Regions from separate parts of the Mesorhizobium sp. WSM4307 genome, predicted to be linked through region 1. Evidence: predicted binding sites of a transcription regulator. Region 1 holds the regulator's gene; each other region holds the start of a gene.

Region 1 (9,966 bases):
GGTGCAGCAGCCCGCCGCGAAGCCCGCCGCGAATGCGACGACGATGCAGGTCAGCGGCGATACGCCGGCGGCAAGAAGCACGCCGCAGACGCAGCCGCCCAGCGGAAAGGCGCCTTCGCTGGTCAGATCGGGAAAATTCAGCATGCGGAACGGGATCATGATGCCGAGCACGACAAAGGCCAGGATCAGGCTCTGCGCCAGGGTCACCGGCATGATCGCGACAAAGCTGGTGAGAACGTCCTGAATAAAGCCCATGGTGATCAGCTCGCCAGCAACATGCGGTCGGTCTTGATGGAAAAATGGCCGATCAGATCGATAACCGTGACCCTGGCCTTCTCCTCGCCAGTGACCTCCAGCAGGACCCGGCCCGCATCGAGCATGATCACCCGGCTGCCATAGTCGACGGCGTGCTGCATGTTGTGGGTCACCATCAGCGTGGTCAGTTTCAGCGCGTTGACGGCGCGCACCGTCGCCTGCATGACGATCTCGGCCGTGCGCGGGTCGAGTGCCGCGGTATGCTCGTCGAGCAGCAGCAGGTCCGGCGATCCGCCGACAGCCATGATCAGCGACAGCGACTGACGCTGCCCGCCCGAGAGTAGGTCGACACGGGTGTCGAGACGATTTTCAAGGCCGAGGCCCAATATCGACAGGCGCTCCTTGTAGGACGCGAGCCTCGCGGCGTTCAGCCCTTGTCGCAGCGTGCGTTTTCGGCTGCGCAGATCGGCCAGCAGCATGTTCTCCGCCACGGTCATGCTGGCGGCGGTGCCGCGCATCGGATCCTGGAAGACGCGCGCCAATCGCGTGGCGCGCTTGTGCACCGGCATGGCCGTCACGTCCGCGCCGTTGATCAGGATCTTGCCGGAATCCAGGACAAGAGCTCCGGAAATGGCGTTGAGCATGCTGCTCTTGCCGGCCCCGTTGGAGCCGATGACGATGCCGAAATCGCCGGTGGCCAATGACAGGCTGAGGCCGTCCAGCGCGACCTTCTCGTCGGCCTGCCCCTTGTAGAATACTTTGCGCGCGGATCGGATATCGAGCATCGTTCCTCCCTGGCCTGATGGGCGACGGCGACGGCGCCGTCGCCCGTCCAGCCCGATATCAGTCGACGATGCAGCCGCAATCGGCCATCGAAGCCGGTATCTCGATGCCGAACGCGGCCATCGCCTTGCGGGAAATCGTTGCCATATGGTCCTTATAGGCCGGGCGCGACGGCGCGATCGTCTTGGGATCCTTGCCCTTGAGGATCTCGGCCGCGATGTTGCCGGCGTTCATGCCGACCTGCGTGTAATTGACCGCGAAGCTTGCCGGCACGGTACCGTTGCGGACCGCGCTGTCATCGGAGTTGACGACCGGGATTCCCGCCTGGCGCGCGGCTGCAGAGACGGCGGCGATCGCCGGCTGGATCAGGTTCGAGGCCGGACCGTAGATCACGTCGGCCTTGCCTGCGAGCGAAGCGATGCGTTGCTGGATGTCATTGACGTTGTCGATGCCGACTTCGACGACTTCAAAGCCGGCGGCGGGTGCCGCCGCCTTGATCTTTTCGATCAGGGCAACGTCATTGGCCTCGCCCGGATTGTAGGGCACGCCGAAGCGCTTGGCGTTCGGCAGCAGCTTCTTGGTGAAGGCCATTACCGCGGCGACATCCTGCAGATCGCTGGCGCCGGTCATGCCTTCGTCTCCGGCGTCCCACGACGGCACCAGCTTGGCCGCCACCGGATCGGTGACCGCGGCAAAGACGATCGGAATCCCGGAACCGGCGAGCGCCTTCTTGGCGATCTGCGAGACCGGCGTGGTGATGGTATAGATCAGCTTGGGCTGCTCCGCCTGCAGCTTGGCGATCATCTGCGGCACCAGAGATGCATCGAAATTGGTGTGGCTTTCGGTGTAGACGACGTCCTTGCCCTCGACAAAGCCTTTGTCCGTCAGTGCCTTCTTGAAGCCCGCTATGGCGGCATTGAGCTGCGGATGCTCACCGAAATTGGCGATGCCGATGCGTATCTGATCGGCCGCGGCGCTGCCGGCGCTGACCATCAATGCGGCTGCCAGGGCCAATCCCGACAGCCAAGCGGATTTCGACTTCAACATCATTTCCTCCCAGATTTGATCAGCGCCGCTCTCAAGGACGGCAACTGCGGCGATCATGGTCAGTCCCTCGCCGCGTGTCAAACATTATATATAATTCTTGCCATACTCCCCCTTCATATATAATTTTCATAAGCCGATGATGGACGGATCGCGATGCAGGATCAGAACAATTCCACGAAGACCGAGGCGGCCTATCAGCTGCTGCGGCGCGATATCCTGACCACTCGCCTCATGCCGGGGGCGCCGCTCAAGCTGAGCGCGCTGCGCGGCACATACGGCGTCGGCTGGACGCCGCTGCGTGAAGCCTTGTCTCGACTTGAAGCCGAACGCCTGGTCACCGCCATCAGCAATCGCGGCTTTGCCGTCGCTCCCGTGTCACGCGCCGAGCTCGAGGACCTGGCGCGCGCCAGGATGGTTGTCGAAATGCCGCTGTTCCTGGAATCGATCGCGAACGGCGGCAGGGAATGGGAGGACGCGGTCGTTACCGCTCATTACCGGCTCTCCCGCTGCAAGACCGCGGTCGATGACCCTTCCGATGCCGCCGTCGACAAATGGGACGAGAGCCACGAGGCCTTCCATGCGGCGCTGCTGAGCGCGGCGACGTCAAACTGGCTGTTGCGCTTCCGCTCGACGATCGCCGATCAGCTGCGCCGGCATCATCGGTTTCTCGGCCTGGCGCCGACTTTGCGAGCGGCGGCCGGCCTGAAGGACGGCTATGGCGAGGCAATGGACGCGCTGCGCGAGGCGATCGCCATCGAGCATCACACCGCGATCATGGAAGCGGCGCTCGATCGGGATGTAGAGCGGGCAAAGGCGCTGATGACGGCGCATATCGGCTACACGCTGCATGTCTATGTCCACAGCGAAGACAACGGCGCCAACACTTACACCGCGCGCGCCGGCAGCCTGAAAGCGGTTTCCGGATGATGCTTCCGCGGCGTCCGGATCCACGTGGCCGTGCCGGCCTGAACTCACGATCGTTGGCGTTTTGGTTTCGTTTCGTTCTGCCGGAATGGATCGATACGCCGCTCAAATCCGCCCCGCAGACGCCTCCCAAACACCTGATGCCAAACCGCGTTCAGGGCTAGGCCACAGACCATTAACCGAAACGATTTCAATGCGCGTACCGGCAGGGAAATCATTGATCGCGACCCTCTGCCCCGGTCAAAAAATTTCAGACGCGTTAACAAATTCATTAAACTTTAAACAGTTGCGGAACACAACTGGAACAGATAGTGTTTGTTCTGGGTTTGTTTTTCGATTCTGATTCAAATCCGTCGTTCAACGCCTCGGGGGCCGCCATGCTGACACGCAAGCAACATGAACTGCTGATGTTCATTCATGAACGGCTCAAGGAAAGCGGCATTCCGCCGTCCTTCGACGAAATGAAGGAAGCGCTCGATCTCGCCTCCAAGTCGGGCATCCATCGCCTGATCACGGCACTGGAGGAACGCGGCTTCATCCGCCGGCTGCCCAACCGGGCGCGGGCACTGGAAGTGCTGCGGCTGCCGGATTCGATCGCGCCCGGCCTTAACGCGGCAAAGAAATTCTCGCCAAGCGTCATCCAGGGCAGCCTCGGCCAGGGCGGTCTTGGCCGCCAGATCAAACCGGCGCAGTCGCGTTTGCCTGCGGCCGGCAATGATGACGATGCGGTTTCCGCCGTGTCGATCCCAGTGATGGGCCGCATCGCCGCCGGTGTGCCGATCGATGCCATCCAGCACCAGACGCATTCGATCTCGGTGCCGCCGGACATGATCATGGGTGGCGAGCACTATGCGCTGGAGGTCAAGGGCGACTCGATGATCGACGCCGGCATCTTCGACGGCGACACGGTCATCATCCGCAACGCCGACACGGCGAGCCCGGGCGAGATCGTCGTGGCGCTGGTCGACGAGGAGGAAGCAACCCTGAAACGGTTCCGCCGCAAGGGCGCCTCGATCGCCCTTGAAGCCGCCAACCCGGCCTACGAGACGCGCATTTTCGGGCCAGACAGGGTCAAGGTGCAGGGCAAGCTTGTCGGGCTGATCCGGCGTTACTGAGCAGGAGCGGCCGTCTTTTCGGGTTTTTGATAGGGCGCCAGCCCCCTCGCCTCACGCGAAAATTTTCGCTGCTCGTGCCAAGGCCGATACGGCCCGTCCACCGCGAAGCTGACGGTTGGCGGGCCAGTTGCCGATTGGCGGTCGAAGAACACGGCGGCACTGCCTTTGCGGGCAAGTTGCCGTTTGGTGACGACAAGAACCAGCGGATTGTGGCAGGCATCATAGCCCGTCGCGTCATTGACGACGATCAGGTCGGCGAAACCGCAGGCTTTCCAGGTATCCTTGCGGTCTTCGACATGCGCGATGATCGCACCCGACGGGTGCCGTGCAAGACAGACGCCATCCGTGCAGTAGAACGGTGCTCCCGGCGGCAGATTGACGGCATCGGCAATGTCGAATTGCCCGTCCGCCCTGTCGAACATCTCCGGCACGACGATGGTTTCGGACACCAGCGCGCGTTTCCAATTGTCGACGGTGAACTCGTTCGGGCGAGCCCGGCTGACCGCGAGTTCTCCACCGCCGATCGGCAGCGCCACCAACCGCGCATCTTCGGAAATCAGCACATCCGGGGTGCGCGTATCCGATACTGTCAGCAGGCCGGCAAGCGCGAATGGCACTGCCGCGAGCCGCAGCCAGGTCGTCGCCATCGTCGCGATGACCAGGGCGATGGTCACCAGCAGCACGGATCGCTGCGAAATCAGCCCGACCGCATCGACCGGGGAGCGTTCCGATATCCACGCCGATATGGCGATCATTGCGGTCAGGCCCTTGCCCATCACGTAAAGGAAGGGGCCGTCGGCACCAAAGGGCATCGCAAGAGAACTGAGAACAGCGAAAGGCATGACTATCAGTGACACGATCGGCATGACGGCCAGATTGGCGAACAGGCTGAGCGGCGACACACGCTGGAAATGCCAGATGGCAAACAGCGCCGTGGCGCAGCCGGCGATGATGGAGGTCATCGCCAGCCCGCCCGTCGCCAGCAGGAATTTTCGCGTGAGAAAACCCGGCAGAGTTCGCTTTGGCGGTGGCGGTCTTGCTTTTCCCGCATGGTGATCCGCCCAGCCGGCATAGGCGCCGACCAGCGCGGCGGTCGCAGCGAACGACATCTGGAAGCTTGGGCCGACGACCTCATGCGGCGACACCACAATGACGGCGATCGCCGAGATGGCGAGGTTGCGCATGGTCAGTGCCGCGCGATCGAACAGGACGGCAACAAGCATCACCGCCAGCATGATGAAGCTGCGTTCGGCGGCAACGACGACACCGGAAATGACGAGATAGGCGGCGATCGAGAACAGTGCGGCGGCGGCCGCATATTTCTTCACCGGCCGACGCGCGGAAAAGTCCGGAAACAGCGCAAAGGCACCGCGCAGCAGCCCCATAATGGTGCCGGCGACCAGCGCCATATGCAGCCCGGAAATGGAGATGATGTGATAGATGCCGGTGCGCCGCATCGCCTCGTTGATTTCATCGGGAATGCCGGCCCGCACACCGACGATCAGCGCCGCCGCGATCTCACCCTCGGCACCGCCAACCCTGGCCCTGATGTGGTCGGCAATGGCTTCACGAGCATTTTCTATCCCGGAGAAAAGGCGGGCCGTGAGCGGCACCTCGTCGTCCGTGGCTGAGACAAGCTTTGGATTGCCGAGAAAGAAGCCGCTGCCGCCAATACCGGCGAAATAGCTGTCGAAGGAGAAATCGTAGCTGTCCGGCCGCACCGGGCCGGTCGGCGGCAACAGTTTAGCGTAGCCGGTGACCATGGAGCCGGCGGTCATTTCCGCCGGGATATCTCGCGCCGAAAGCCTGACCCTTTCCGGCGCATAACGCAGTTTCGGCCGTGCGGTCGACGTCACGTCGATGGTCAGCCGGATGCGGCCGGTCTCCATCCGGTCGAGCGAAACGACGCGGCCGGTCACTTGCGTCGAGATTTCCGAACCCAGCATCTGGGTGCCCGCCCGCCATGTCTCGACCTTGGCGACAAGCAGGCCAAGCGCGCACAACAATGCCGCCATGAAGCCCAGATGGGTTTTCGGCCAGGAGCGCGAAACAAGCGCACAGACCGCCATCAGCACGACGACCGCGACAGGCTTTGCAAAATCAGGCTCCGCCGCGAGCGAATAATAGCCGATCGCTCCAGCGGCCAGACAAACCGGCACCAGCAGGAAGGCGATGCCCCGGTCAAGCTCGAGCTCCGCTGCCGTCGCCGCACCATGGCGCAGGCGAGGCCAGGAAACCCGGGCGAGTCGCCGCCGGACACGCACAATCCGGCCTGAAGCAGGCGGCGGAAGTGTCGCCGGCATATCCGCCTGCGGCGGTTGACGATCGGAGCCCGGCACCAGAGGCGATAGCGGCTGCGAGACTGGCGGCGGAATCGCAAACAGGGACCGTTCGCTGACGCCAACACCAGCGTCCTCGCCCTGTTCCGAGCCCCGGCCTCGTCCAGCCATCGGGTCTGCCCCTTGCACCGCTGACGCCCTATGCTACATGAACGCGCGACGCGCGAAAGTCCGCGCAGCCGCACCCCGCTTCAGATGGTTTCCGAGAGTTTCATGTCCGACAAGGTCGTCACCCGTTTTGCCCCCTCGCCCACCGGCTATCTGCACATCGGCGGCGCGCGCACGGCGCTGTTCAACTGGCTCTATGCCAAACACACCGGCGGCACGATGCTGCTGCGCATCGAGGACACCGATCGCGAGCGTTCGACCGCCGCCGCGACGGCCGCCATCCTCGACGGCCTCACCTGGCTCGGCTTGACCTGGGACGGCGACGCGGTCTCGCAATTCGAGCGCGCGCCGCGCCACCGCGAGGTCGCCGAAGAACTCGTTCGCATGGGCAAGGCCTATTACAGCTACGAAACGCCGGCCGAGCTCGAAGCCATGCGCGAGGCAGCACGGGCCAAGGGCCTGCCGCCGCGCTACAACGGCCAGTGGCGCGACCGCAGCCCCTCGGAGGCGCCTGCGGGCGTCAAGGGCGCCATCCGCATCAAGGCGCCGACCGAAGGCGAGACGATCGTCCATGACCGCGTCCAGGGCGAGGTGCGCTTCCCCAACAAGGATCTCGACGACTTCATCATCCTGCGTTCGGACGGCAACCCGACCTATATGCATGCCGTCGTCGTCGACGATCATGACATGGGTGTCACGCACATCATCCGCGGCGACGACCACCTGACCAATGCCGCCCGCCAGACCGTGATCTACAACGCCATGGGCTGGGACGTGCCGTCTATGTCGCACATCCCGCTGATCCATGGCGCCGATGGCGCCAAGCTGTCGAAGCGCCATGGCGCGCTCGGCGTCGAAGCCTATCGGGCCATGGGCTACCTGCCGGAGGCACTGCTCAACTATCTGGCGCGACTGGGCTGGAGTCATGGCGATGACGAGATCATGTCGATCAAGGACATGATCTCCTGGTTCGATATCGGCGACGTCAACAAGGGCGCTGCCCGCTTCGATTTCGCCAAGCTGGAAGCCATCAACGGCGCGCATATGCGGCGCATGGCCGACGCGGAGCTGTTGGACATCTTCATCGCCACCCTGCCCTATCTCGAGGGCGGCCCGGCGATGGCCGCGCGCCTCAACGAACACAACAAGGCGCAGTTGCTGGCGGCGCTTCCGGGCCTGAAGGAGCGCGCCAAGACGCTGGTCGAACTCGTCGATGGCGCGGCCTATCTGTTCGCTACGCGCCCGCTGCCGGTCGACGAGAAGGCGGCCCTCCTGCTCAATGACGGTGCCCGCAAAATCCTGCGCGGCGCTCACGAAGCTTTGAATGGGCTGTCGAGCGACTGGACGGCGGCCGCGGCGGAAGCCGCGATCCGCGACTATGCGCTGGCCGGTGGCCACAAGCTTGGCGCCGTGGCCCAACCGTTGCGGGCCGCGCTGACCGGCAAAAGCACCTCGCCCGGCGTGTTCGACGTGCTTGCCGTGCTTGGGCGCGAGGAAAGCCTGGCGCGCATAGCGGATCAAATCGATTAGGAGCGAACTGGCCCAAGAAGATTGGCATTGAAAGGGGCGTTTCGCAGTGCAACATTAGGCCTTGGCCCAATCTGGCACGCACCTCCTAAAATGCGGTGGCGAATACGCGCATTGCGGTGATTTCGACGTGTCGCTCTGCAGAATTTGCCTTTGCCGGCATGAGGAAACAACAAGGAGTTTGCAATGACCGAAGCTGCGAAAAAACTGGATGTGGGCGGCGCGAACCAAGAGGCTATCGCAACGCTTCAATTCGCCGGCAAGACCCATGAATTCAAGGTGCGAAGCGGCTCCGTCGGACCCGACGTCATCGACATCGCCTCGCTCTACAGCACGACCGGCGCCTTCACCTACGACCCCGGCTTCACTTCGACGGCAAGTTGTGAGTCCGAGATCACCTTCATCGACGGCGATGCCGGTATTCTCCTGCACCGCGGCTATCCGATCGACCAGCTGGCCGAACACGGTGACTTCCTCGAAGTCTGCTACCTCCTGCTCTACGGTGAACTGCCGACAAAGGCGCAGAAGGACGATTTCGACTACCGCGTGACGCGCCACACCATGGTGCACGAGCAGATGTCGCGCTTCTTCACCGGCTTCCGCCGCGACGCTCACCCGATGGCCGTCATGTGCGGCGTGGTCGGCGCGCTGTCGGCCTTCTATCACGACTCCACCGACATCTCGGACCCATACCAGCGCATGGTGGCGTCGATGCGTCTGATCGCCAAGATGCCGACGATCGCGGCCATGGCCTACAAGTATCACATCGGCCAGCCCTTCATTTACCCGAAGAACGATCTCGGTTTCGCGGCAAACTTCCTGCATATGTGCTTTGCCGTGCCGTGCGAGGAGTACAAGATCAACCCGGTGCTGGCGCGCGCCATGGAGCGCATATTCATCCTGCACGCCGATCACGAGCAGAATGCCTCGACCTCGACGGTTCGCCTCGCCGGCTCTTCGGGCGCCAACCCGTTCGCCTGCATCGCCGCCGGCATTGCATGCCTGTGGGGCCCGGCCCATGGTGGCGCCAATGAAGCGGCGCTGAACATGCTGGGCGAGATCGGCCATGTTGATCACATCCCGGAGTTCATCGCCCGCGCCAAGGACAAGGACGACCCGTTCCGGCTGATGGGCTTTGGCCACCGCGTCTACAAGAACTACGATCCTCGAGCGAAAATCATGCAGAAGACGGCGCACGAGGTGCTGGGCGAACTCGGCATCAAGGACGATCCGCTGCTCGACATCGCCATGGAACTGGAAAAGATCGCGCTGACCGATCCCTATTTCATCGAGAAGAAGCTCTATCCGAATGTCGACTTCTATTCCGGCATCACGCTGAAGGCCCTGGGCTTCCCCACCACGATGTTCACCGTGCTGTTCGCGGTCGCCCGCACCGTCGGCTGGATCGCGCAGTGGAAGGAGATGATCGAGGATCCGCGCCAGAAGATCGGCCGCCCGCGCCAGCTCTACACCGGTGCGCCGGAGCGCGACTACGTGCCGATCGCCAAGCGCTGACCGAATCTGTCTAGATCATAAAAAAGGCGCCTCTCAGGGCGCCTTTTTTAGATGGCGCAGCACCACGCCCGCCGCGATCTCACCCGATGGCTTGTCCGTCGCCATGCGCCGCGCGATCTCGGCAAAGCCGTCCTTCTGCCAGGCGCGCATGCCGCTGTCGGCGAACAACGCTTCCAGTTGGCGAGCCAGATTGTTCGGCTTGACGTACTCGTTGTAGAACTCCGGGATAAGGGCGCGATCCGAGATGAGATTGGGCAGCAGCGCCGACCAGACCGAAACAAGATACGGCGCAACGGCACGGGCGACCGGATCGAGCCTGTAGGACGACACCATCGGCACACCAGCCAAAGCCA
Region 2 (9,966 bases), on a different contig from region 1:
GCTGGCAGCGGTCAGCGCCATGTCGAACCAGCCGGAGATGATCAGCGTGGCGGCCGGCAGCGGCCGCCCTTGCGCGCGCAACCGCTGCAGGACGCCATAGGTCAGCACCGCGCCGCAGGAATCCGCGGCAAGCACGATCCGCCTGGTGTCGAAGCCCTGGTCGATGAGCCAGTTCCAGGCGGCCATCGCCGCATCGAGCTGGGCCGGATACTTGGCCTGGCTGGCCAGCGGATAGCCATAGAGCAAGGCCCGGCAGCCGACGGCCTTGGCCAGATGGCCGACCAGCTTGCGATGGGTGTAGATCGAGCCGCCGACGAAGCCGCCGCCATGCGCATAAAACAGCACGCGCCGCTCGTCGGCGCCCTTCGGCACAGCCCACAACGCAGGCACGCCGCCGGCATCCACCTCGATATAGTCGACGCCGCCGGGTTCTCCGGTCAGCGCCGTCCAACTGGCATCGTTGAACTCGACGAACGCCTGCGGACCCATTTTGCCGGCATTGGCGGCGATCGCCGCGTAGTGGTTCCTGTTTGCCTCGCTCTCGATGCTCGCCATGATGGTCTCCTGGTTACGGATCGCGGACCGCGCGACCTTTCGAGAAGCAAAGACGAATGGGCCGACAAAAAGGATACGTCGCCGCGGACGATTTTCCGCCCCGGCTAGCCCTCACCCCGAAACATCGCGGCGTGGCGTTGGGCAAATTCAAGGAATGGCGTCGGCCGCACGCCGAACATGTCGTGCGTCGCCAGGTGCACCCGCGATTTCGGCCGTCGCAACCGCTCGGCCAGTTGTTCGTCCAGCGCATCGGCGAAGCCGGCCGGAACGCCGCTGGCCAGCAGGTTGCGCCGCCGCTCTGCGGGGCTGACGTCGACATAGCGAACCGGCTTGCCGATCGCCTGCGATATGAGCACGGCGATATCGCTCATCGTCAGCGCCTGCGGCCCGGTCATATCGAGGCTCTCGCCTTCATGGCCACCATCGCGCAGCAGCCGGAAGGCCACCTTGGCGATATCCTCGACATCGACCGGCGACAGTTCGGTCTCGCCGAGCGCGAGATGGAATGCGCCCTCGGCGGCAATGGTCGGCGCGTCGCGCAGGTACACCTGCATGAACTGGCTGGGGCGCAGATGCGTCCATGCCATGCCGGCCCCTTCCAGATAGCGCTCGACCTCCTCATGCATGCGGGTGAAGCGGAACTTCGTCGCGTCGTAGCCGATGTTGGATTCGGCGCCCGAGAACTTCACCACATGCGCGACACCGGCCTGCCTGCAGGAATCGATGAAGCGGCACTGCGTTTCCGTCATGTCGTCGGCCGCGGTCGAAATCATCAGCACGCGGTCGATGTCATCAAGTGCCGCGCCCAGCGTTTCCGCCCGGCGCATGTCGCCCGCGACCAGTTCGACGCCGGCAAGTCCGCCGAGCCCTGCCGCCGACGCCCGGTCGGGATCGCGCACCAGCGCCCTCACCTCATGCCCTTGCCGCGCGAACTCGCGCATGATCGCCTTGCCGTTCAGCCCCGTGGCGCCTGTCACCAGGATCATCGTCATCTCCGTCTGGGATTGAGGCGGCCGCCACGCCGGCGACCGCACCTTGAAGACGAAGAGACGAGGGCAAAGGATTCTGCCCAAACGGTTTTTTGACAGGAACCTTCGCCGTGCTCCACTCACTGCGCCGGGGCGTAGCGGTTGACCACCATGCCGCAGGCATAGGCTTTCGAGCCGAGCAGCCGGAGGTTACGAAAACCGCCCTGGTCGAAGATGCGGCGGCCGGCGCCCAGCACGGCCGGATTGATGAACAGCTGGAACTCGTCGACCAGCCCGGCGGCGATCAGCGACGAGGCGAAGCCGGCGCCGCCGAAGACGGCGATATCAGCCCCCTCGCCCGCCTTCAGCGCGTTGACCTCCCGCGGCAGGTCGCCGCTCACCACCGTCGTGCGCTCCCATCGCGAGGTTTTCAGCCTGTCGCTCGGCACCACCTTCAGGGCCTCCACGATGCGCTGGGCGAAGGCGTAGAAGGGATCGCGCGGAAACCTCTTCGCCGCATTGCCCCAATGGCTGAGATAGCCCTCCTCGGCCATCTTGCGGCTGAGCAGGATGGTGTCGATGCCGGCGAAGACGGTGTTGAAATCGCGCTTCAGCTCTTCGTCCCAGCCGATGTCGTCGCCCCATTCCCAGAGCTGCCAGCGATGGTCCTCGTTCGCCCCGACAAAACCGTCGACCGACATCTGCATCTGCAAGATGAGCTTCTTCATCGTCTCCTCATTTGTTCCGCTCAAAGGAATTGCTTTACTTTTGGAACCATTGACGCGAGGCAAAAACGATGTCAAGAGTAAAGTGATTTAAAAATGGAACCATAGGCATGTCGACGCGCGAAAGGTCCGGCTGCCCGATCAGCCTGTCGCTGGAACTGCTTGGCGATCGCTGGACGCTGCTCATCATCCGCGACCTGGTCTTCGCCGGGAAAAGGCATTTTCGCGAATTCCTGCAATCGGATGAAGGCATCTCCTCGCGCACGCTGGCCGAGCGGCTGCAGACGCTCCAGGACGAAGGCATCCTCACCCGCAGCGACGATCCGAGCCACGGGCTGAAGGCGATCTACCGGCTGACGGAAGCCGGCATCGACCTGTTGCCGGTGCTGGCCGCGCTCGGCGCCTGGGGCAGCAAGCACCGCAAGGCCGACGATCAGCTCGCCCGCATCGCCGACGAACTGGCGGCCGGCGGCGAACCGGCGCTGGAACGGATGAAGGCGACGTTGCGGGCCGAGCATCTGGCCAACACATGATCGCCGAAGCTCTTGATGGACGCCGCAAGGCCGAGGCGGGGCTTAACGGCGCGGCGATATCGGTTCATCATCGACCATCATACTCGTCGTGAAGGCGGACCCAATCGCCCAGCGTATGCGATGGCCCGTTTTCATTGCGGCCGATGGGTGTGAGGTCGAGATAGCTATAAGTCCCGATCAGGTTCTCGCCGCCCCGGCTCCGCACCTGGAAAGTGCAGTAGATCGTGCCATCGTCATCCCTGTAGAAAACGGTCGCGCCACCGCGATCCCTGCCTTTCATCGCGACCTCTTCGAAATTGAACAGCACCTTGCCCGCTTTGATCTGGTCCTCGGTGAACGACACCTGGAAGTCGAAATTGAAATCGCTGCCGAATGACGAAACCCAATCGAACTGCCAATTCATCCGCGCCTTGAAATCCATGAGCTCGGCCAGAGGAGCGCGCGCGCAGACGACCAGGGAGACGTCGTGATGCCTGAGATGCTGGTTGGCGGCGTCGATATGGTCGCAAAGGAATGAACAGCCAGTGCAGCGATAGTCCGCATTGGGCGGAAACATGAAGTGATAAATGATCAACTGGCTGCGACCCTCGAAGAGATCGGCCAGCGATTTCCTCCCCTGGGTCGTGTCGAACTCGTAGAGCTTGTCGATGCGCAGCCACGGCAGTGCGCGCCGCTCCGCCGCGAGTTGTTGACGCTGGCGCGTCAGCGCCTTCTCTTTTGCGAGATGCGATTTGTGCGCTTCAAACCAGTCCGAGTAAGGCGCGATGATGTGATCGGTCATGTCGTGCTCCTTCCGCATTCAGCCATGCTGACAGGCCCGTTTGCCCGTCTCTAGGACGTTGTTGAAAACCGCGACCCGACATTGGCTGTGCCATTTTCGCGGGAAGAGCACAGGCGATGCAGCCGGGCGCGGACATGACGCTTGACAGATGTACATGTTATGTTCTCTATTTGTTCCGGTCCATCAGCAAACGTGGATATGCAGCCGGATGGAAACGACAGCCACCATCCTGCATGCCGATCTCGATGCTTTCTATGCCTCGGTCGAGCAGCTGCTCGACCCGTCGCTGCGCGGCAAGCCGATCGCGGTCGGCGGCGGCGTGGTGCTCGCCGCCTCCTATGAAGCGCGCGCCTTCGGCGTGCGCGGCGGCATGCCGGGGCGCAAGGCGCGCGAGCTTTGCCCGCAACTGATCTTCGTCGGCGGCAATTTCAGCCACTACCAGCGGCTGGGGGATGCGGCGATCAAGGTGCTCGACGATTTCACGCCGGTGGTCGAGCGCATCTCCATCGACGAGGCCTTCGCCGATGTCGCAGGCTGCACGCATCTGTTCGGGCAACCGCGGGAGATCGCCACGGCGATCCGCCGCCGCGTGCGGGCCGAACTCGGCCTGCCGATTTCCATCGGCGTCGCCCGCACCAAGCATCTGGCCAAGATCGCCTCGCAGGTCGCCAAGCCCGACGGGCTGGTGGTCGTCGATCCCGGCACCGAGCTGGCCTTCCTGCACGACCTGCCGGTCTCGCTGATGTGGGGCGTCGGTCCGGCGACCAAGGCAAGGCTGGCGGAAATCGGCGTCGAGACCATCGGCGAGCTGGCCAGAACGCATAGCGGCGCGCTGACGCGGCTGCTTGGTCCCGCCGCCGGCGAAAAGCTCGCCGCTCTGTCATGGAACCGCGACCCGAGGAAACTGGAGACCAGGCGCCGGGCGCATTCGGCCGGCGCGCAATCCGCCCTTGGCCAGAAACCCGCCGTGGCGCCGGTGATCGTGCCCACCTTGCTGCATCTGGCCGACCGCGTCGCCAGCCGGCTGCGCGCCAAGGCGCGGCCGGGCCGCACGGTGACGGTGCGCGTGCGCTTTGCCGATCTCAGCGCCGTCACGCGCTCGATCACGCTCGACCAGCCGATCTCGGCGACCACCATGCTGGCCGAGATTGCCGGCGACCTGGTGCGCGGCGTGCTCGGCGACCATCCACGCGAAAAGACCATCTCGCTGCTGGCGATCTCGGTCTCGCACCTGGAGGAGAGCGCGGAGCTGCAGCTCGACCTGCCGCTTGGCCTGGCCGACGAGAAGCGCCGCCCCGGCAGCAAAAAAGGCCTCGCCCGCTTCGGCGCCGACCGCGCCATCGACAAGATCCGCGAACGCTTCGGCAAGCAGGCCGTCGGCTACGGCACGGTGGCGCTGGAAGCGGCACGCTCCGTGCCCGACGAGTTCAGGGAACTGGCGGAAAAGGAATTGTGAGCTATCTGCCTGTCCGCGAATAGCGATGCACTCTGACGCCGCTACCGCTTCCCCCATGCCAAGGTTCACAGGCGATACCGTCCCTGTCGGCATCATGCGTCGGCCAATAGCCCGGCTGTCCCTTGCGCGCGGGGGCAAGCCCGACGGCGCGGGCGGCAGCACAGTTGGGGAACGCGGCAAAGTGCCTTAAGGCGGCGAGCGGCGAGTCAATCTGGATGCCGACAAAGCCGTAGGCGATGTAGCCGGACAAGAGGATGAATGGCGCGAAAAGAGCCAGGTATTTCAGCCTGCCGTGGCGAAGAGTTGCAGGCCAATGCAAGAATGGCAGAAGCATTCCCGGCGCACCCCCAGCTTCAGGCCCGACACAAATCTATCTTCACCGGGCTGCCGCGACAACCGGCAACGCTTGCCAAACCTCGCCGTGCCGCCCATACAGCGGCGTGGGCGGATCGCCCGTTCCGAGGGGTCGGCGCCTCTCCTATCTTTCCCGAGGATACTGTCCGATGTCAGCGACGCCATGCCCTCGGTCGAAGCCGTGACGGCCTCCTCTTCCGCCCCATCCCTATCGCTTGCCGGCCTTGGATGGTCGGAGTTCTTCGGCGACCAGCTCGAGCCGGGCGATGCAGACCTCATCCCGACCCGCATTGCCATGGTGCATCGAGACCGGCTGAGCGGCTTGTCCCAGACGGGACAAACCGATCTGTCCCTGGCGCCGCAGGCCACCACCGGCGACTACGCCGTCGGCGACTGGGCGCTGGTCGAGCCGCATAGCCACCTCGTGCGGCGTCGTCTGACCCGCAAGACGGTTCTGGAGCGCCGCGTCCAGGGCGGCAGGGGGCCACAGCTGGCCGCGGCCAATGTCGACACGCTGTTCATCGTCACGTCCTGCAATGCCGATTTCAACATCGCCCGGCTCGAACGCTATCTGGCGCTGGCCAACGAGGCCGGAACGACCCCCGTGATCCTGCTGACCAAGGCTGATACGGCCGAGGACGCCGAGGCGTACCAAAGCCAGGCCGCCGCGCTGCAGCGCGGATTGGCCGTCGTGACGCTGAACCCGCGCATATCGGGCGCCGCGAGCGCACTCGCTGCCTGGTGCGGCGCGGGGCAGACGGTGGCGCTAATCGGTTCCTCCGGCGTTGGCAAATCGACACTGGTCAATAGTTTGGCCGGATCGGCGCAGCAGACCGGAGCCATTCGCGAACACGATGCCAAGGGACGCCACACCACCACGGCGCGGTCGCTGCACGCCATTACCGGTGGCGGCTGGGTGATCGACACGCCGGGCATGCGCACGCTGCAAGTCAGCGACGTCGCCTACGGCATCGACATGCTGTTTGCCGAAATCACCGAGCTGGCTCCGCTCTGCAAATTCCGCGACTGCACGCATGTGCATGAACCGGGCTGCGCGGTGCAGGCAGCGTTAAAGGCCGGCACGCTCGATCCGGACCGCCTGGCCCGCTGGCGCAAACTGTCCGACGAAAACCAGCACAACACGCCAGTGCTGACAGGACCTCGCGGCGCCAAGTCTCCCGCCGGCCGCGGCAAGCGGCGCTGAACGACCGCCCTACTGCCCTCAAAGCCGCGCCGTGCCGAAAATCCGGTCCCAGAACAGCGACGTCACGCCGAAATTGGCGTTGTCGTCGATATGGTGGTGCACCGCGTGGCGGCGCTTGAGCGTGTAGAGATAGCTGGGATGGGCGGGGTGCCAATGATGGATCATGTGGTGGACGCTGATGTACCAGAGATAGCCCAGCATCAGCCCGCAGCCGACCGCGCTGGCGGTCGCGAAATCCGAGAGCAGCCAGATGGGCAGCGCGATCAGCGCATGCACGCCCAGGCTGAGCCAGGTCGGCGTGCCCACCGGACTGCGCTCCTCGATATGATGACGGTCGTGCAGATCCCTGATGTAGGGGACGTGATGCAGGACGAAGCGGTGCAGGACGTATTCGATCAACGTCCACAGGCCGAGACAGATCAGCACCGTGCCGATCCAGTCCGGCGCGCTCTCTTCCCCTGCCTCGATCAGCCCGGCCACGCCCAACAGGGCGATCGCCAGCGGATAGACCACGAAATCGCTGTAGTAACCGATCAGACCGAGTTGCATACCGGACGCCCCATCTGATTTCGACGCCGCCCCTAAAACGATGCTATCAGATTGCCGAACTCGCAGACGAGGTGCAATGCAGATGCATCTGACGTAGCGTCGCAATTTCCCGGTGCAAGTTCAGCACGCATGATCGACTCAAGAATCGGCAAACCTCGCACCGGCGCTGCAAACGGACATGCAAAAATGGCAAAACGCAGTGCGGGCCTGCTGATTTATCGTCGAAGCGACGGGGATATCCAGGTGCTTCTGGTTCATCCCGGCGGCCCGTTCTGGGCAAGGAAGGATGAAGGCGCCTGGTCGATCCCGAAAGGCCTCATCGACGAGGACGAGGACGAACTGAAGGCGGCGCAACGCGAGGCCGGGGAAGAGCTCGGCATCACGGTCGACGGCTCCTTCGCGCGCCTCGGCGACTACAAGCAACCAGGCGGCAAGATCGTCATCGCCTGGTCGGTCGAGGCCAGCACCGAGATCGATGTGGCCGCCATCAAGAGCAACAGCTTCACCATGGAATGGCCGCCAAGGTCCGGGTCGATGAAAGAATTTCCTGAGGTCGACAGGGCCGGCTGGTTCAGCCTGCCCGAGGCGGCGCCAAAAATTCTGCAGGGCCAGCGCCCGATGCTGTCGGATCTGGCGAAGCGGCTGGGGACCGGGTGATTGCCGGTGGCAAAACTGGCGATCTCCTCGTGTGGAGATCGGCTGTCACCCCGCAAACCGTGCCGCCGTCCACGCACCGCCCGCCGCGTTCGACGCCACCGCCGCGGCGACGAATTTCACGCCGCGCGCACCGTCGACCACATCCGGCACCCGCGCCGCGCGCGCGGCATCGACCACGCCACCGGAGCGATGCGCGCGGATGATGTCGGCGGCGTCGCGGTAGAAATTGGCGAAGGCCTCGATATAGCCTTCCGGGTGCGCCGCCGGCATGCGCGACACGCGCCGGCTTTCTTCGGTCGAACCATAGCCGCCGCGCACCAGCGTGCGGGTTTCCTCGCCATAGACGGAAAAACGCAGTTCCTCCGGCCGGCCGCCCGACCATTCGAGCCCGGCTTTGTCGCCATAGATGCGCACGGACAGATCATTGTAGTGGCCGGGCGAGGTCTGGCTGGCCAGGATCGTGCCGCGCGCTCCATCGGTCCAGCGCACCATGACATGCGCATTGTCGTCGAGCCGGCGTCCCGGCACCGCGGTGAACAGGTCCGCCGACACCGCCTCGGCCTCGCAGCCTGAGATATAGCTCGCCAGGTTGAAGGCATGCACGCCGATATCGGCCAGCACCGCCGATTGCCCCGCCCGCGCCGGATCGGTGCGCCACTCCGCCTGCTTCTGCCCTTCGGCGTCGATCGGCCTGGTCAGCCAGTCCTGGATGTAGGCGCCATGCACCGAGACGATGCGGCCGAGTTCGCCCGCCGCCACCATTTCGTGCGCTTGGCGGACCATGGCGTAGCCGGTGTTGTTCAGCGTGACGACGAAGCGGCGTTTTCTGGCGCGCGCCAGCGTCACCAGCGCTTCGGCGTCGCCGAGCGTGGTCGACAGCGGCTTGTCGCAGATAACGTCGATGCCGGCCTCGAGGAAGGCGGTGGCGATCGGCGCGTGCAGATGGTTGGGCGTGACAATGACGACCGCCTCGATGCCGTCAGTCCGGGCGGCTTCCGCCAGCGCCATGGCGTGAAAATCGGCATAGCTGCGCTCCGGCGCGATGCCGATCTCGGCGGCCGAGGCGGCGGCATTTTCAGGGTCCGACGACAGCGCGCCGGCCACCAGCACGATCTGGTCGTCGAGGCGCATGGCCAGTCGATGCACGGCGCCGATGAAGGCATTGCGGCCGCCGCCGACCATACCGACCCTCAGCCGCTTGCCCGCCGACCCATCCGATGTTGCGTAGACCATGTTTTCTCCTCCGAGCAGATCCTTGGCGACGCGCCAAGCCTCAAGCCCGGCTACCACTTTCGAACATAATTTCCAATTTCTGTATTGTAATACGATTGTGCCACGTTAGCCTGAGATCATGAGTGGGGCGGGCAAATCTTCGGGACGATCTCTTGCCGACGAGGCGGCGACGCGCAAGCGCGGGCGCTCGCTGGCGGCGTTGGGCTATACCCAGCCGCAGACCTACGAGGAACTGCGTGCGGTGCTTTCCTCCGGCACAGTGCATTTTCCCAAGCGGCTGCGCCAGGTAGCGATCTTCATGTGGCAGCATCCGAGCGATGTCGCGCTCGGCACCATCGCGCAGGTGGCCGCGCAGGCCGGCGTACAGCCCTCGACGCTGGTGCGCTTTGCCCAGATCTTCGGCTATTCCGGCTTTTCCGATTTCCAGGGCCTGTTCAAGGAGCACGTCAAGGGTTCGTGGCCGGAAGCGCGCGGCGAGCCGCGCACCGAGGCGGAGCCGAATGCCGCCATGCATTTCCTGCACGGCATGGTCGGCGCCTCGCAGGCCTCGCTCGGACGCATCGAGGCGGGCTTCGACGTCGAGAGATTCGAAAAGATGGTGGCCCTGCTCGCGGCCGCCGAGCTGATCTATGTCATCGGCTCCAAGCGCGCCTTCCCGGTCACCGCCTATCTGTCGCTGACCTTGTCGCAGCAAGGCGTGCGCAACGTGCTGGTCGACAATGTCGGCTCCTCGGCACTCGACCAGGTCGGCTGCATCGGCAGGCAGGATGCGGTGCTGGCCGTTTCCTTCAGCCCCTACAATTCGATCACGCCCGACCTGGTCGCGGTGGCGCATGAACGAAAGGCCCGCATCGTCACCATCACGGACAGCACCTTCAGCCCACTGATCGCTTTGTCGGACAGCTGGCTGGAAGTTGTGGAATCCGACTTCGCCGGCTTCCGCTCGCTGGC
Region 3 (9,966 bases), on a different contig from region 1:
GTATCGCCAGGCAGATCCTCGAAGAAGTCGTCGAGCAACAGCCGGACGACCTGCGGAAAGTTCCATCGTCCGGCCAGTTCCGCCAGCGAATGACCACGGATCGTCAGTCGGCCTCCCAGACCATCCACGTCGGACATCACGGTTTCGGCCGCCACCACATCATCGAGCCCATTCGCCATGACCTTGTCTCCTTGAAGCTTTTCCCGATCGCAGATAAGGCTGGTCAACCCAAGCATCAATCTTGATCAATAGAATCAATACCAGAGCCGAAAATGTCGGAATGGTTATCGCGGGAAGAGGCGTTGGACAGGCTGCGGGTAAGGCCGCAGACGCTCTATGCCTATGTCAGCCGCGGGCGCATCGGCATGCGTCCCGACCGCGCCGATCCACGCCGCAGCCAGTATCGCGCCGACGACATCGCGGCGCTGGCAACACGCCGGGCGCGCGGACGCAGCCCCTCGGCCATCGCCGAAAGCGCGATTGCCTGGGGCGAGCCGTCGATCGCAACGGCGATTTCGACCGTCTGGCACGGTCGCCTCATCTATCGGGGCCAGGACGCCGCCCTGCTGTCCGACCATGCCACGCTGGAAGAAACCGCCGCTGTGCTTTGGGCTCTGCCTGAACCGGTCCGCTTCGAAGCGCCGCTGCCGGATGCGCCACGCCACTCCGGCCGCGCCCCGGCCTTCGCGCAACTTGCCTTGCTGGCCGGCCAGGCTCGGCCTTCGCTTGGACGCAGCGCCGCCTCGCTATGTGCCGACGCCGCGCGCGCAATCGGCGTGCTGGCCGGCGCCCTCGGTGCCGAAGCGGGGCCGGATCCGGTGCACCGGCGATTGGCACGGGGCTGGTCGGTCGATGAGGGTGGCGCCGATGCGATCCGGCGCGCCCTTGTGCTGCTCGCCGATCACGAGCTGAATGCATCGACCTTCACGGCCCGCGTCGCGGCCTCCACCGGCGCCTCGCCCGCCGCTTGCCTGCTGGCGGGCCTGGCAACACTCTCCGGTCCGCGCCATGGCGGTGCCGGCGAAGCGGTGATGCAGCTTGCTGAAGATGCGGCGCGGCACGGCGCCGACGCCGCGGTCCGGCGCTGGCTCGGCCACGACCGGCCGCTGCCTGGCTTCGGCCACCAACTCTATCCCGAGGGCGATCCGCGGGCCACGGCGCTCCTGGCAGCCATCGGCAACACCGATGAGACCTTGCGGTTGCTGGAGATCGCCGCCATCGCAGCGACCGGCGCCCAGCCGAATATCGATTTTGCCCTGGCCGTGCTGACGCGCGGCCTCGGGCTGCCGCCCGATGCGCCGTTCCATCTGTTCGCGCTCGGGCGCAGCGTCGGCTGGGCAGCCCATATGGTCGAACAGATCATGGGCGGCAGCATCATCAGGCCACGCGGCCGCTATGAAGGGCTGTTGCCCTGACAGCGTTTTGCCTGATGCGGTTTCGACCCGGGCTCAACTTTGTCAGCCGTCAAGCGGAGTTGGTCCCGAACCGCGCCCGGTACGCAGCGGGCGTCGTGGCGAATTGCCGGCGGAAATGATGCCGCAGCGTCGCCGCCGCGCCAAAGCCGGCGGTCTCGGCAATCCGCTCGATCGGCATGCTCGTGTCTTCCAGCAAAGTGCGCGCCCGCGAAAGCCGCTCCGAAAGCAGCCAGCGCGCCGGTGTGACACCGGTCGCGGCCGCGAACCGGCGCAAAAATGTCCGCTCGCTCATCCCGGCAAGACTGGCCAGGGTGGCAACGGGGTAGTCGGCGGAAATATCCGCGCGCATTCTGTCAATCAACGGTCCAAGCCGGCCGCGTTCGTGCGGCTCGGGAACCGAACTTTCGACATATTGCGCCTGGCCGCCGTCGCGATGCGGCGGCACGACCAGGCGGCGTGCCACCATATTGGCCGCCTTGGTGCCGAAGTCGCGCCGCACCAGATGCAGGCAAAGGTCGATGCCCGCAGCACTGCCGGCCGATGTCAGCACGTTTCCCTCATCGATGTACAAAACGTCAGGGACCACGGTGATGTCGGGATACATCTCCCTCAGCCTGTCGCTGTAGCGCCAATGCGTGGTTGCCTTCTTGCCTGACAGCAGGCCGGCCGCGGCCAGCACGAAGACTCCCGAGCAGATGGACAGGATGCGTGCGCCCCGCTCGCTGGCCTTGCGAAGCGCCTCGATCAGCAATGGCGGCACCGGACAGTCCACACCGCGCCATCCCGGCACGATCACCGTGCCGGCCTCACCGATCAGATCGGGTCCGCCATCGGCGACGATGCGCACGCCGCCCATCGCACGCATTTCGCCCGCATCGATGCCGGCGACGGCAAAACGGTACCAATCCGCGCCCATCTCGGGTCTGGGCAAGGCGAACATCTCGGCCGCCACGCCAAACTCGAACGTGCACAGCCCGTCATAGGCGACGGCAACGACCAGTGGGTTGGCAGGAGGCATGTTTGGCATGATCTTGACGATATATGGCAAAGCTGCCAGCTGCAATCGCCAGGCCCGGTGCGCTACCTCAACTCCATCAGCGATGGAGACAAGCTCCATCCGAAAACGATGGAGGCCAGCTCCATCGGCGATGGAGATCCTTGATGAGCTATGTGACAGACGTTCCAGCGGCCTCGCCGGAGATTGCGCGCGACCATTTCCTGCGCCGGCTTTCGGTCGAGACCGACTGTTCGGACGTTGCCGCGGCAATGCGCGGCGGAGAGCCGGACTTCGTGCTTTTGCACGTGGTCGGTTCGCCTGATGCCTATGAGCGCCGCCATGTGCCGGGCGCACTGCACCTGCCGCACCGCGAAATATCGGCCGAGCGGATGGCAGAGTGGCCGGCAGGCACGCTGTTCGTGGTCTATTGCGCCGGGCCGCATTGCAATGGCGCGGACCGGGCGGCCTTCAAACTGGCCAGCCTCGGCCTGCCGGTCAAGATCATGATCGGCGGCATTTCAGGCTGGCAGGACGAAGAGCTTCCTTTCGCCTCGGGCAGGGAACCTGGTGTTCTGCGGTCATGATCCTAACTCGAAGCCTGGCGCGACTGATATCGTCCGTCCATTCGAGCGGCGAATGTCGGCGCCTGCGAAACGTGGGAATTGCGGCGCCCCGACGATCGATGGGCAACGCACAGCCGGATCTGGCCTAAGCCTTGCCGGCTTGCCGGCTCACGACATCGTGTCGAGCTTGCGCTGCATGGCCGCGATCTGGTCCTTCAGCTGCTGCAGATCGTCTGATTTCTCCGGCGGTGCGTCCTTCCTGACCGGTTCGGCGGGGGCCGCGGCCGGGGCCGAGCCCGCGGGCGGGAAAGGCGTGAATAGCCGCATCGCGTTCTGGAACATTTCCATATTGCGGCGGGTCTGCTCTTCCAGCGCCTTGATCGGCGTGGCCATCTTCATCACATCGAGCGGCGACTTGCCGATGGCGCCCTTCATCTGCTCGCGAAAGCGCTCCTGCTCCTTGGAGAAGGCGATCATCGACTGTTCAAGGAAGCTCGGCACTATCATCTGCATCTGGTCGCCGTAGAAGGCGATCAGCTGGCGCAGGAACGGGATCGGCAGCATGTTCTGCCCATCCTTGTTCTCCAGCTCGAAAATGATCTGGGTCAGCACCGGATGCGTGATGTCGTCGCCGGTCTTGGCGTCCTGGACGGTGAACTCCTCGCCCTTCTTGACCATGTCGGCCAGATCCTCGAGCGTCACATAGGTGCTCGTCCCCGTATTATAGAGGCGGCGATTGGCGTATTTCTTGATAATGATCGGGTCGTCTTTTGCGGCCATCTGCATCCTCCCCGGACACCGGCACGCCTGAGTAAGCAGCCGGTAACGATTGCGCCCTTTTTGAGGATATGCGCAAAAGCCTCATAATTCCAAGCAGTTTGTGCAGTGCGGGATCATATAATGCTGCATAGCAGGCGAAATATGCTGCGCAGCAGCGGCCAGTCCGCCGGCGCGGCGGCGCGCGACCTGCTTGGCGTGCATGGGCGCCATGCCGATTTCCGGTTTGACTTGGGTCATGGAAAGGGCAAGAAAAGTTGCCAACAATGCCTGAAAACACGACAGCTCGAAGTCTGGAGAAGAAAATGTCCTCTGCCAATTCCATCGTTGTCGCCAGTGCCGCGCGCACGGCCGTCGGCTCCTTCAACGGTGCTTTCGCGGCCACGCCGGCGCATGAACTCGGTGCTGTCGTCATCAAGGAGCTTTTGTCGCGCGCGGGTGTCGAGGCAGCCGAGGTCGACGAGGTCATCCTCGGCCAGGTGCTGACCGCGGCCCAGGGCCAGAACCCGGCCCGCCAGGCCTCGATCATTGCCGGCCTGCCCAAGGAGACCACTGCCTGGGGCCTCAACCAGGTTTGCGGCTCGGGCCTGCGCGCCATCGCGCTCGGCATGCAGCAGATCGCCACCGGCGACGCCAAGGTGATCGTTGCCGGCGGACAGGAATCGATGTCGCTGTCGCCGCACGCCGAGCACCTGCGCGCCGGCGTCAAGATGGGCGACTACAAGATGATCGACACCATGATCAAGGACGGCCTGTGGGACGCTTTCAACGGCTACCACATGGGCAACACCGCCGAAAACGTCGCCCGCCAGTTCCAGATCACCCGGGACGATCAGGACCAGTTCGCGCTGGCCTCGCAGAACAAGGCCGAGGCCGCGCAGAAGGCCGGCAAATTCAAGGACGAAATCGTCGCCTTCACCATCAAGGGCAAGAAGGGCGACACCATTGTCGACCAGGACGAATACATCCGCCACGGCGCCACGCTTGACGCTATGACCAAGCTGAAGCCGGCCTTCGACAAGGACGGCACGGTGACCGCCGCCAACGCCTCCGGCATCAATGACGGAGCGGCCGGCGCGCTGCTGATGAGCGAAGCGGAGGCCGCAAGGCGCGGCATCACCCCGCTGGCGCGCATCGCGTCCTGGGCAACCGCCGGCGTCGATCCGGCGATCATGGGCACCGGCCCGATCCCCGCCTCGCGCAAGGCTTTGGAGAAGGCCGGCTGGTCGGTCGGCGATCTCGACCTTGTTGAGGCCAACGAGGCATTTGCCGCGCAGGCCTGCGCCGTCAACAAGGGCATGGGCTGGGATCCCTCGATCGTCAACGTCAATGGCGGCGCCATCGCCATCGGCCATCCGATCGGCGCCTCGGGCGCCCGCGTCTTCAACACGCTGGTCCACGAGATGCGCCGCCGCGGCGCCAGGAAGGGCCTCGCGACGCTGTGCATCGGCGGCGGCATGGGCGTCGCCATGTGCGTTGAAGCGCTCTGAGAAAACGATGACCGGGCGGCGCGAGCCGCCCGTTCAATATCGAGTGCCTGCCAAGCCCGAAAACAGGGCGATATCAAAAAGGGGAAATGCATGACCAAGGTTGCAATCGTCACGGGCGGATCGCGCGGCATCGGCGCGGCGATCTCGATCGCTTTGAAGACCGCAGGCTATTCGGTTGCCGCGAACTACGCCGGCAACGACGAAGCGGCGGCGAAATTCAAGGCCGAGACCGGCATTCCGGTCTACAAATGGTCGGTCGCCGAGTATGACGCTTGCGCCGCCGGCATCAAACAGGTCGAGGCCGACCTCGGCCCGGTCTCGGTGCTGGTCAACAACGCCGGCATCACCCGCGATGCCATGTTCCACAAGATCACCCGCGACCAGTGGAAAGAAGTCATCGACACCAACCTGTCGGGTGTTTTCAACATGACGCATCCGCTGTGGAACGGCATGCGCGAGCGCAAATTCGGCCGCGTCATCACCATCTCCTCGATCAACGGCCAGAAGGGCCAGGCCGGCCAGGTCAATTATTCCGCCGCCAAGGCCGGCGACATCGGCTTCTCGAAGGCGCTCGCCCAAGAGGGTGCTCGCGCGGGCATCACCGTCAACGTCATCTGCCCCGGCTACATCGCCACCGAAATGGTCAAGGCCATCGACGAGAAGGTGCTCAACGAGCGCATCCTGCCGCAGATCCCTGTCGGCCGGCTCGGCGAGCCGGAAGAGATCGCGCGCTGCGTCGTCTTCCTCGCCTCGCAGGATGCCGGCTTCATCACCGGCTCGACCATCACCGCCAATGGCGGCCAGTACTTCGCCTGAGACGTCTGACGGCGGCTCACATCCCGCGACGAACGGACCGGGAAACCGGTCCGTTTTCAATGGATGCCTGGAGCCCAGGACGCCCCGCTGCGGCGCAATGCCCAATCCGGCACGCAAAGGTTAATGGCGGCAGCGCCGCCTGTGCGAACCCTGTGGGCAAGCTGTGAATCCTCGGTGGATAAGCTGTTCACAACACAAGATATTGACGGAACAAACCGGGAAAATGCCGCCGGCGCTGATTTGTCGCCGATTCGTTCCGGCTTTGGGCGGAAGTTAACGTTAATGCCCGGGATTCAGCCGTGTTTCATTAACGACAAATTCAGAAAGATTAACAATTTCATAATGTTGAGCGACAGCCATCGAGATGCTTCGTTCATTTGCCGGCAAAAGTTAAGGACAAGGCCCGCCAGCATAAAACGGGCCAGTTCGATGATTCAGCATGTGGTGAGACTCGGGCTCACAAAATCCATATGTAGCCGTGAACAAAAGCTGAATCTGAGCGAGTCGCCGATTCGTCGCCGATTCGTTCCAGACTCGTTCCATCAGTTAAGCTGCAGCCAATTTAGCGCCAGACAGAGTTGCATTCGAGCCGCCGGTGGAACATTCCGCTTTCGCTTCGCGCCCGAAATCCCTATGTGTCGCCTGTCATACGCGCCAGTTGAGGCACGCTCCCGACAACCAGAGGCCAGAAAGCCTTATTTCCAGGTCGATGAACATCCAGCCGAAACACACTGAGCCGCTGATCCTGTCGGGCCGCGACGTGACCGCCGTGCTTGGGCCGACCAACACCGGCAAGACCCATCTCGCCATCGAGCGCATGGTGGCGCACGAAACCGGCGTCATCGGCCTGCCGCTCAGGCTGCTGGCCCGCGAAGTCTACACACGCGTCTGCGAAAAGGTCGGCGCACACAAGGTCGCGCTGATCACCGGCGAGGAGAAGATCCAGCCGCCGGGCGCCAAATATTCGGTCTGCACCGTCGAGGCGATGCCGCGCGAGACGGATGCCGCCTTCGTCGCCATCGACGAGGTGCAGCTCGCCGGCGACCTCGAGCGCGGCCACATCTTCACCGACCGCATCCTGCATTTGCGCGGCCGCCAGGAGACGCTGCTGCTGGGTGCCGCCACCATGCACGGCATCCTGCAGCGCCTGCTGAAGGGCGTCTCGGTGGTGACGCGGCCGCGGCTGTCGCATCTGGCCTATGCCGGTTCGAAGAAACTGACCCGCTTGCCGCGCCGTACCGCGATCGTCGCCTTTTCCGCCGACGAGGTCTACGCCATCGCCGAGCTGATCCGCCGCCAGCAGGGCGGTGCCGCCGTCGTGCTCGGCGCGCTATCGCCGCGCACTCGCAACGCCCAGGTGGCGCTGTTCCAGTCCGGCGATGTCGACTATCTCGTCGCCACCGACGCCATCGGCATGGGTCTCAATCTCGATCTCGACCATGTCGCCTTCGCCCAGAACCGTAAATTCGACGGCTACCAGTACCGCAACTTGACGGCGGCCGAGCTTGGCCAGATCGCCGGCCGCGCCGGCCGACATCTGCGCGACGGCACGTTCGGCGTCACTGGCCAGGTCGACCCGCTCGACGAAGAACTGGTCAAGAAGATCGAGGGCCACGACTTCGATCCGGTCAAGGTGCTGCAGTGGCGCACCGCGCATTTCGACTTCGGCAGCCTCGATACGCTCAAGCGCTCGATCGAGACCAACGCCCCGGTCGAGGGCTTGACGCGCGCCCTGCCGGCGGTCGACGCACAGGCGCTCGAATATCTCTCCCGCGACGATGACATCCGCGCGCTCGCCACCGATGCAAAGCGCGTCGCGCTGCTGTGGGAAGCCTGCGCACTGCCCGACTACAGGAAGATCGCGCCTGCCCAGCACGCCGACCTGATCGCCTCCATCTACATGGACCTTGCCCGTCATGGCCATGTCGACGAGAACTACATGGCCGAGCAGGTGCGCCGCGCCGACACCACCGAGGGCGACATCGACACGCTGTCGCACCGTATTGCCCAGATCCGCACCTGGACATTCGTGTCGAACCGGCCCGGCTGGCTGGCCGATCAGGCACACTGGCAGGAAAAGACGCGCGAAATCGAAGACAGATTGTCGGATGCGCTGCATGAGCGGTTGACGAAACGCTTCGTAGACCGCAGGACTTCCGTCCTCATGCGGCGCCTTAGAGAAAATACCATGCCTGAAGCCGAAATCAGTCCTACCGGAACCGTCCTTGTCGAAGGCCACCATGTCGGCGAGTTGCAAGGGTTCCGCTTCACCGCCGACCAGACCGCCGGCGGCGAAGACGCCAAGGCCGTGCGCACGGCCGCGCAAAAGGCGCTGGCCGCCGAGTTCGAGGCGCGCGCCGAACGCTTCGGCGCCTGCGCCAATGGCGACCTGGCGCTTGGCTCGGACGGCACGCTGCGCTGGATCGGCGCGCCGATCGGCACGCTGGTTTCCGGCGAAGACGCGCTGAAGCCGCGCCTCGTGCTGCTGGCCGACGAACAGCTGACCGGCCCGGCACGCGACAAGGTCGCCGCGCGCGCCGAACGCTTCGTCAACTTCCAGATCGAAACGCTGCTGAAGCCACTGGTCGACCTGAAGAACGCCGAGCAGATTTCCGGCATCGGCCGAGGCATCGCTTTCCAGCTGGTCGAGAATTTCGGCCTCATCAACCGCCGCGATATCGCCGAGGAGATGAAGTCGCTTGACCAGGAGGGCCGCGCGGCCCTTCGCCGGCTCGGTGTGCGCTTCGGCGCCTACCATGTCTTCGTGCCGGCACTGATCAAGCCGGCCCCCGCCGGGCTGGTGACCTTGCTGTGGGCGCTGAAGAACGACGGCAAGGACAAGCCTGGTTTCGGCGACGTCGTCCACGCGCTGGCGTCCGGCCGCACCTCCGTGGTCATCGATCCTGCCTTCGACAAGGCTTTCTACAAGCTGGCCGGCTATCGCAATCTCGGCCGCCGCGCCGTGCGCGTCGACATATTGGAGCGGCTGGCGGACCTCATCCGACCGGCAACCAACTGGAAGCCCGGCCTCGGCCAGCGCCCGGACGGCGCCTATGACGGCCATTCCTTCATGGTGACGCCGCCGATGATGTCGATCCTCGGTGCCACCGCCGACGACATGGAAGAGATCCTCAAGGGCCTCGGCTACCGCGCCGAGCCGAAGCCGGCGGCGGAGGTCAAAGCACGGCTCGAGGCGCAGGACACCGCCGCGCGGGAAGCTGCCGCCGCGAAACTCGCGGCGGAAGAAGCCGCGCGCGCCGAGCAGGCCAAGGCAGCCGAAGCCGGAGCTACGGACGCGGCCGCGGAGGCGGCGGTCGAGGGTTCGGAACCGGCTGTTGCCGAGACCGCGCTCGAAACTCCCGCCGAGATCATCGCGGAAACGATAGCGGAGCCGATCGCGGAAGCGCAACCCGAAGTTCCAGCCGAAGCCGTGGAAGAACCCGCTACAGAGGTCGCTGTCGCCGAAGCGGTTGCTGAACCTGTTGCCGCGCGGGAAGCGGGAGCCGCATCGGTCGATGCGACGTCGGTGGAGCCAGTTTCCGAAGCTGCACCGGCGACGGAAGCGGTTTCGGACGAGCCTGCCGTGGTGGCCGAAGCGGCCACCGGCGAGCCCATCGCCGAAGCCGAAGCGCCCAAGCCCATCCTGCTGTGGCGCCAGGGCCGTTTCGAACAGCGCCCCCGCCATCACGAAGGCCGCAACAACCGCCAGCGCAACGGACAAGCGCGCGGCCGTGGCAATGCGCCGGCCGAGGCCGTCGCTGCTCAAACCACCGGCGCGCCCGGCGAACGTCCCGCTCATGAGGGGCGTCGCGATGGCGCCGGCAAGCCGCGCTTCGACCGTTCGAAGTTCAAGCCCAAACCACAGGGTGAAGGCGAACAGCGCCGTGACGGCCGCCCGCAGGGCGAGC

The links. The regulator LexA, encoded in region 1, represses DNA repair genes until DNA is damaged. The targets are predictions, from matches to a motif close to TGTTCNNNNTGTGTTCNG.
Region 2: dinB (DNA polymerase IV) is a predicted target of LexA. The motif match lies at 3,723-3,740, and genes of this name have one in related genera.
Region 3: FJV83_RS23715 (helicase-related protein) is a predicted target of LexA. The motif match lies at 6,583-6,600, and genes of this name have one in related genera.

The regions. Positions count from the first base shown of each region.
Region 1 covers NZ_VFTB01000019.1:37,052-47,017, forward strand. Annotated here, with positions in the region: gene FJV83_RS33375 (ABC transporter permease) at 1-255, opposite strand, end outside; gene FJV83_RS33380 (ABC transporter ATP-binding protein) at 261-1,040, opposite strand; gene FJV83_RS33385 (ABC transporter substrate-binding protein) at 1,099-2,085, opposite strand; gene FJV83_RS33390 (GntR family transcriptional regulator) at 2,239-3,012, shown strand; gene lexA (transcriptional repressor LexA) at 3,387-4,124, shown strand; gene FJV83_RS33400 (ComEC/Rec2 family competence protein) at 4,118-6,574, opposite strand; gene gltX (glutamate--tRNA ligase) at 6,677-8,101, shown strand; gene gltA (citrate synthase) at 8,285-9,613, shown strand; gene lpxB (lipid-A-disaccharide synthase) at 9,647-9,966, opposite strand, start outside.
Region 2 covers NZ_VFTB01000021.1:12,366-22,331, reverse strand. Annotated here, with positions in the region: gene FJV83_RS34270 (alpha/beta hydrolase) at 1-555, opposite strand, end outside; gene FJV83_RS34265 (SDR family oxidoreductase) at 660-1,541, opposite strand; gene FJV83_RS34260 (dihydrofolate reductase family protein) at 1,664-2,251, opposite strand; gene FJV83_RS34255 (helix-turn-helix domain-containing protein) at 2,359-2,781, shown strand; gene FJV83_RS34250 (thioredoxin family protein) at 2,849-3,562, opposite strand; gene dinB (DNA polymerase IV) at 3,771-5,018, shown strand; gene FJV83_RS34240 (excalibur calcium-binding domain-containing protein) at 5,020-5,352, opposite strand; gene rsgA (ribosome small subunit-dependent GTPase A) at 5,536-6,576, shown strand; gene FJV83_RS34230 (sterol desaturase family protein) at 6,595-7,125, opposite strand; gene FJV83_RS34225 (NUDIX domain-containing protein) at 7,312-7,782, shown strand; gene FJV83_RS34220 (Gfo/Idh/MocA family oxidoreductase) at 7,828-9,015, opposite strand; gene FJV83_RS34215 (MurR/RpiR family transcriptional regulator) at 9,134-9,966, shown strand, end outside.
Region 3 covers NZ_VFTB01000010.1:2,239-12,204, reverse strand. Annotated here, with positions in the region: gene FJV83_RS23750 (citrate synthase/methylcitrate synthase) at 1-179, opposite strand, end outside; gene FJV83_RS23745 (citrate synthase) at 273-1,415, shown strand; gene ftrA (transcriptional regulator FtrA) at 1,465-2,442, opposite strand; gene FJV83_RS23735 (rhodanese-like domain-containing protein) at 2,577-2,996, shown strand; gene phaR (polyhydroxyalkanoate synthesis repressor PhaR) at 3,144-3,755, opposite strand; gene FJV83_RS23725 (acetyl-CoA C-acetyltransferase) at 4,058-5,242, shown strand; gene phbB (acetoacetyl-CoA reductase) at 5,333-6,058, shown strand; gene FJV83_RS23715 (helicase-related protein) at 6,768-9,966, shown strand, end outside.